Linked DNA regions of Acidicapsa acidisoli. The protein of the gene in region 2 interacts with the protein of the main gene of each other region in a pairwise test. Links are inferred from orthologs where the notes say so. Each region holds a gene or a part of one and is shown on either strand. Other genes may lie near its edges.

The links. Proteins that work in one complex are often made in the same cells at the same time.
Region 1: the proteins of ruvA (region 2) and ruvC interact in binary tests that used the Escherichia coli proteins (3 or more experiments, as listed by UniProt). The link is inferred for Acidicapsa acidisoli from one-to-one orthologs.

Annotation. Positions count from the first base shown.
Region 1 is NZ_JAGSYI010000004.1:619,647-623,120, reverse strand. The notes cover bases 1-2,982. They hold ruvC (crossover junction endodeoxyribonuclease RuvC), read left to right. Parts: upstream 1-1,227; coding sequence 1,228-1,737; downstream 1,738-2,982. Other genes in these bases: OHL23_RS24455 (FecR family protein), read left to right, coding at 2,588-2,982; OHL23_RS24460 (hypothetical protein), read left to right, coding at 1,734-2,414; OHL23_RS24470 (B12-binding domain-containing radical SAM protein), read right to left, coding at 1-913. Also shown: more of OHL23_RS24455, read left to right, coding at 2,983-3,474.
Region 2 is NZ_JAGSYI010000001.1:1,622,784-1,626,641, forward strand. The notes cover bases 467-3,339. They hold ruvA (Holliday junction branch migration protein RuvA), read left to right. Parts: upstream 467-1,544; coding sequence 1,545-2,135; downstream 2,136-3,339. Other genes in these bases: OHL23_RS06525 (Ig-like domain-containing protein), read right to left, coding at 467-1,214; OHL23_RS06535 (DUF2461 domain-containing protein), read left to right, coding at 2,157-2,966; OHL23_RS06540 (HU family DNA-binding protein), read left to right, coding at 3,215-3,339. In the rest of the region: more of OHL23_RS06525, read right to left, coding at 216-466; more of OHL23_RS06540, read left to right, coding at 3,340-3,511; OHL23_RS06545 (DUF4260 domain-containing protein), read left to right, coding at 3,609-3,858. UniProt on the Escherichia coli protein: The RuvA-RuvB-RuvC complex processes Holliday junction (HJ) DNA during genetic recombination and DNA repair.

The sequences.
Region 1 (3,474 bases), on a different replicon or contig from region 2:
TCCAGTCTTTGAAGACGGCTTTGAGTCCCTCGGGGGTGACGGCTTCTACGCCGACGAGGGCGCCTTTGATGTTGGCGCGGCGCATTGCGTCGAGGTATTCACCGTCTTCGCCGGCTTCCATGGTGATCTGGGTGAAGAAGACCATGTCTTTGGGTAGTTTGGCGAGCTCTTCCATGAGCTGGAATCGCTCGGCGCGGATCGCGGTCAGTTCGCCCAGCTTGGCGAGGTTGTTCTGCTGGCGGGCGAGGCGCAGGTCAGTCAGGGTGACTGGATAGAAATTGTCGTCGGCGAGAGCTATGAAGCGGAAGCCGAGGCGGCGGAGATTGACGATTTCGTCGATGACGCTCTCGAACTGGCGCTGGCGAGGCTGCTGGCCGTCGGTGCGCCAGACGCTGCAAAAAGAGCAGTGCTTGGGGCATCCGCGGATGGTTTGGACGGAGGCCCACATGTATTTGTCGGGCTGCATCAGGTCCCAGCGGGCGGCGAGGAACTGGTTGCCTTCGATGCGGCCGCCTTCGTAAATTCTGGCGGGGTTGCCGGCGAGGCAGTCTGCTACTACGCGTCCCCAGGCGATGTCGCCGTCGCCTTTGACGATTGCGTGGGCTTCGCCTTTTTCGAGGGCTTCCTCGGGAAAGAGCGTGGCGTGGATTCCTCCGTAGACGACCCATGCGCCGCGTGCCCTCGCCATTTTGCCGACTTTGTATCCGCGCAGGGCGTTGCCGGTGTGCACGCTGATGCCAACGATATCTCCGGGCTGGATGGTTTCGGGAACGATCGGTTCGAGGGATTCGTCGACCAGGATCGGATCGCCTGCGGATTTTGGGGTGGCGGCTGCGAGGACAAACAGCCATCTCGGCGTAATTACGCCCGTGCCAAAAGAATTGTCACTGGGATTAACTAGATGGACGTTCACTGGGGCCCGCTTTCCTAGATAAAACCGGTGGCCTGAGAGAACGTGTTTGCAATAGTTGAGTTTTAGGAGCCTATCGCCGACATCTGCCTCTGCATCCTCGCCGGTGACGAGGCTTCCGCCGGTGTTTGATGGCCATCATACACGGAGATGGTTGCTGCTGGGATTAATTCGAGATTTCGATGCTGAAGCTGGCCGGATTTGGGAATCGCCTAGAGACGCCAGACGGCTACGGCCTGTTGGGGGGGAAATTGCGTGATTGGGGCAGGTGAGTGAGCGGAAACCGGAGAGGCAGGAGGTGGGTTACACTCAGGGTGATGCGGGTAATGGGGATCGATTGCGGGACGGAGATCACCGGTTTCGGGGTGGTGGAGTCGGACGATGAGAGCCGGAATCCCCGGTTGATTTGCCGGGCGTTCGGTGGGATTCGCCTGCCGAAACAGAAGACGATGCCGCAGCGGCTGAAGCAGGTATTTGACGAGCTCAATACGGTGCTTGAAGAGTGGCGTCCTGACGTGGTCGCTGTGGAAGAGGTCTTTTATTCTGTGAATGCCAAGTCGGCGCTAAAGCTGGGACAGGTGCGGGGGGTGGCGCTGCTGACGATCGCTCAGATGGGTTTGCCGCTGGCTGAGTATGCTCCGCTGAAGATCAAGTCTTCGGTGGTGGGCTATGGGCTGGCGGGCAAGGAGCAGGTGCAATTCATGGTGGCCCGGCTGCTGGGTCTGGATGCGCCGCCCGAGCCGCCCGACGCGGCGGATGCGCTGGCGATCGCCATTTGTCACATTCACACGGCGCAGACACTCGCGATGCAGGAGACTCGGGGATGAACGGGTTGTCTCTGAGAGGGATGAAGCTGAGGGCGCTGGGGTTGATTGCCTGCACGGCTTTCTTTACTTCGGCGCTGCGTGCTCAACAGTCCGCTGTTTTCCAGATTGAGTTTACGAATCTGCAACTTGTGCCGTCGCACTGGACGCTCAAACTGAGTCCGGACGGGAGCGGGCAGTTTGATGCGGAGGGTGGGCAACCGACGCAGGAGGAGGCTAAGACGATCCTCGCCGGGGATGTGCATCGGCCTGTGCAGTTAAGTCCTGCCTTCACGGAGCAGGTGTTTTCGACGGCACGGACGCGGCGGTGGTTTGCCTTTCCGTGCGAAAGCCACATGAAGGTGGCCTTTCAAGGGACGAAGCGACTGAGCTATTCCGGTCCGGAAGGGAGCGGGGCCTGTGAATACAACTACTCGAAGGACAAACAGATCGAGGAGCTTGGGAATTCGCTGATGGCGGTGGAGTTCACGATTCTGAGCGGGGCGCGCATGGAAAAGCTGCTGCAGCATGACCGCCTGGGACTGGACGAGGAGCTTGACAACCTTGTGACTGCGCTGCACGAAGGCAGCGCGGCTGAGGTGGGCACGATCCGCGAGACTTTGACCCGAATTGCGTCGGATGAAGAGGTCATGGATCGGGTGCGGCGCAAAGCGCGGCAGTTGTTGACGCAAATTCGCTAACAGAGTTTACTTGGATCGGGTATTTTTTGAGTATTTGCGACTTCCGTTTGGGATTCGGGTCTAAGTAACGTTGGGGTTCGTCTCACATACTGAACGACCGGTTTGCGGTGCGCCAACGTCTTTACTGCATGGTTCGCAAAGCTCGTTCGGGTGGGACAAAGGAGAGTCTCTCCATGAAAACTTTTACGCATACCTCTGCCAAGGGTTCTCGACCAGAGCTGAGCGACGGGCCGGCGCATTGGGTTGCATCTTTGACGGGACTCGGGAAAATCCTGCCTGCGGCTGGAGCGATTTTTGTGCTCGCCGCGTGTGCTGTCTGGGCTACGGCTGCTGCTGCTTTGCCACTCGATGACGATGATGCTCCGGATGTCGCGCAGACCGGGTCCGATTCGCGTGCGGTGCGGTTAAGCACGGTTGAGGGGCAGGTGCGGGTGATTCAGGATGGACAGGTGATCGCCGATCCGGCTTACGCCAATCTACCGCTCTTCGAGGGCGCGGAGGTGAACACCGGCAACGACGGGCGGGCCGAGGTTCAGTTGGAGGACGGGAGTCTGGTGCGCCTGTCGCCGAATTCGATGCTGACATTTACTGTTTTGCAGCAGCAGGGAACCGGATCGCGCACGGAGGTTGTGCTGAATAACGGCCTGGCGTATTTCGAACTGCAGCCGAGTAATGAGGAGCACAGCCTGCGGGTGAGTTATGGCCCTGCGTCTTTTTCGGCGAGCAGTTTTTCCGTGGTGAGGCTCACGCTGGACACGCCTCCGGGAGAGATGGCGTTATTTTCCGGGAATGTGCATCTGGATCGCGGCGATTCGATGCAACTGGATATGCATGGCGGAGAGAGCCTGACCCTGGATGCGAACGATCAGACTCGCTACAACCTTGCCGAGTCGATCGAGCCGGATTCGTGGGATAGCTGGAATGCGGATCGCGACCAGGTGCTGAACCAGGAGGCGGGCGAAAAGACGGCGGCCAGCAGCGGTTATGTGAATTCGCAGGGCGTCGGAATGGGCGATCTGGATGCCAACGGAAATTGGTATGACGTTCCGGGCCAGGGATA
Region 2 (3,858 bases):
GCATTGAGTTATTTATGCATATTTCGATGGAGAGAGGCGCGACAAGGTTGAGGTGTCTTGCGATCTTGCTTTCGATCCTGAAGCTCCTGCCTAAGTCCCGCGTGAAAAGGGTCAGTGGTAATTCGGACGAATGCGTCGATCTCCAAAAGAAAAGAGCGCAAACTGTAACAACCCAGTTAGCGCCCTTCGCATTTTCCGATCAACTTTTGGCTGCGTCAGTTCACCGTCAGAGGCATGGTAAGGAACTGCTCGGCAGCGGAGACGCCGTTGCTTGTCTGCGCCCAGATCGTGAGCGTATACGCTCCTGGAAGCGTACCGTAGTTGGGCGTCGGCGGATGATTCAGGTATTTGTAACGTGCATTGCAAGCGGAAGTCCCAAGCACGCCGATTGCTCCCACCATCAGCACGAGGGCGACCTTCCCAAACAACTTTCGTTTGCGGCCAAGCACGCCGAGTCCGATGACTCCAGGCAAGAGCACTGCCAGGACAAGCGGAGCTCCCGCATCGCGTCCGCGAACTGCGTTCAGGCCTTTGCGATTCTGCGCGAGTTGTCCGGCCGGAGCCGTCGTTTGAACCGAAAAAGAGGAAGTGAAGGTTTTCGCAGAGGAGGTTACCTGCAGGTTCTCAGGCGTAAAGAGGCAAGTAACGCCGACAGGCAACGCGGAATCCGTCGCCGAGCCTGTGCTCACAGGCGGACCTGCGCACGAGAGGCTGACAAAGCCCGTGAATGCGGACCCCGGTGTGATCGTAGCCACCACGGTAGCAGCGTCGCCGGGCGCCGCGATGGTCACGGAGGTCGGTGCGATAGACAGCGCAAAGGTGTCTGCGCTCACCTCTGGACTCACTGTCACGCTCTCCGATTGCGATGCTGCATGCACCGTGTCACCGCTATAAGAGGCGGTCAGAAGATGATTACCGGCAGCCAATCCGTCAAGCCGGATATTGGCCTGGCCTGTAGAATCAAGCGCTGCGCCGGCCAGGTTCTTGCCTTGCTCGGTCAGCATGACGACGCCCTTCGCCGGCGTGTCGTCATCCCCTACGACATTCGCCGTGTAGGTTGTCACGGTTCGTCCGCCAACTTCAACCGAACCGGTCGTCAGCGTGGTGTGCGTTGCAAAGCTCGCCGACTGCGCCAAGCCCGCCGTTGTGGCCAGCAAAGTCGCGAAACCGGCGGCCAGCGCCACAACCATCCATTTTCGCGCCAAACGGCGCATGCCCATCAATCTCGTCACCCGCTGTCAACCCCTGTCCCGAAAGTCTTGCTTCGACTTGAAACCCCGAAAAACCGCACCAAACCGTAGCTTGAAACCCTATTGTATCTTCCAGCCCCCACCCCTAGCGAACCGAGGATGAAGATCCGTCCCGGGCAAACCCGCGAGGGACAATGCGGAAGCAACCTGCATTGAAAAGACGAATTCACAGCTCCGAAGTAAGCCAATTCCAACCAGATAACGGTCGTGCGCCCGGAGCGTCACGCTAATATCAAGACTGCGGAGCACCAGACAGATACGAGGGCAGACCCCAAGGCAGACCCAGGGAAGACAATGATCGCTCACCTACGCGGCAAACTGATCCACAAACAACCCGGCCAGGCCATCGTCGAAGCTGCCGGGGTGGGTTACGACGTCACCATCTCCGTCCCCACCTTCACCGCGTTGCCTGCAGTTGGCGCGGAAGCTTCGCTGCACATCCACACCCAGGTTCGAGAAGATCAGATCGCGCTCTTCGGCTTTCTGGAGCGCGACGAAAAACGCCTCTTCGAGCGGTTGATCACCGTCACCGGCGTCGGCCCCAAGCTGGCCGTCACCCTGCTCAGCGGACTCTCGCCCGAACGCGCCGTTACCGCCATCCGTGCCCAGGACCATGCAAGCCTCACGCGCATTCCCGGCGTCGGCAAGAAGCTGGCTGAGCGCCTCGTGCTCGAGTTGAAAGACAAATTAGACGACTTCGCCACCGCGCCCGTCCCAGCCGCCGTTCAGGGAGCCGCGGCCGAGGACGTGCTCTCTGCGCTGACCAACCTCGGCTATCAGCGCCCTGCTGCCGAAAAAGCAATCCAGCTTTCGGTTGCAAAAGAAGCCGCGTTAGCCGCCGATTTCGATGGTTTGTTCCGCGCCGCGCTGAAAATCATTCGCTGATTTTGCTAATCTTGCGAGGTCATGCCAAGTCCCGCAAAGCCCCGCCCGGCTAAATCAACTGCAACCGCCCCGCACCTTCGCAAGGAAGGCATGGCCTTTCTCCGTGCGCTCATTCGCGTCAACAAGACCGACCCTGTCGAAGCCCGCGAATGGTTCCAGGCCAACAAGGCTGTCTATGAGGCCGAGTTGAAGGAGCCGATGCTGGCCATCATCCGCCACGTCACGGACGCCATGCTGGACTTTGCCCCCGAGCACGTTCGCCCGGCGGAAAAATCCCTCTTCCGCATCTACCGCGACACACGCTTCTCCAACGACAAGCGCCCTTACAAGGAGCACATCGCCGCCTGGTGGACGCACACCGGGCTCGACAAGACTTCGGGCGCGGGCTATTACTTCCACATCTCTTCGAAGGACGTGATTATAGCCGCCGGGGCCTACATGCCGGAGAAGGATCAACTCGCCGCCATTCGCCACTGGCTGCTCGATCATCATGCGGAGTTTCGCAAGCTCCTCGAAAAGCCCGCCGTCAGGAAGGCATTCCGCGAGTTCGAAGGCAACGCTCTCACGCGCCCGCCCAAAGGCTTTCCCGCAGATCATCCTGCTCTCGATCTCATCCGCTGCCGCCAATGGGGTCTGGCCGCCACGCTGCCAGCCGAGGCCGCATTGGAGCCCAATCTTGCCGCTCAAGTCGTGCGGCATTTCAAGCTCGCGGCACCCGTGGTGGCGGCTCTCAATACGCCTATTGCGGCAGCTTTGGAAGAGACTCGCAAGCCACGCAAACCGGTGCTCTTTGGTCTGCCGCAAGGCCCAAAAACGGCCAAAAACCGGTAAAAACCGAATTTTTCGGGCAAAAACCCTGAAAATCTTGTGGAAATATGGCTTTTCGGGTTGACTTTATGCCCCCAAAAGACGCAAGGTATCCATCGACAGGTTTCACCGGACCCGCGTCAACACTGGAGATTTGCGCACACGTTGTCCAATCTGTCTAGGCGCATTTCTTCGGCGGGCAACACCAAAACCGGCGCTACCACGGCAACAATACGGATGCCCTAAGCGGCAGACATCGGAGGAAACAAAGAATGGCAACAGGATTGACCAAGACAGCCCTCATCCGCCTTCTGGCTGAAAAGCTGGAACTCACCAACAAGCAGGTTGCAGCGTTTCTCGACACCCTGGCGGAAACGGCCGTCAAGGAGACCAAGAAGAACGGGGTATTCATCATCCCCGGCATCGGTCGCCTCGTCAAGGCCGAGCGCAAGGCACGCGTAGGCCGCAACCCGCAAACCGGCGCGGCCATCAAGATCAAGGCCAAGACCGTGGTGAAGTTCCGCGTAGCCAAGGCTGCCAAGGACGTCATCGCGCCCGCCAAGAAGTAACGCAGGCCCACCGCCGCAACGAAGAGAAGGCGAGCCGCAAGGTTCGCCTTCTTTGCAGTCGTGTGGCGCAGCGATCCCTGCCTGCATCCAATCCACCATGACTTCAGCCAGCTCTCTACCCGCCGAGAAGCCTGCCGTCGCGCCGCCGGTTCTCTGGTGGCTGCGCCTGGAGGGTCTTGCTGTCGCAGCACTGGCAGTCGTCCTGTACGCACGCACAGGCGCAAGCTGGTGGCTCTTCGCGGTGCTCTGGCTAGTTCCAGATCTATCGATGGTCGGCTATTTTGTCGATCCGCGCCTGGGCGCCAATTGCTACAATGCAATCCACTCCTACCTGCTGCCGATAACCC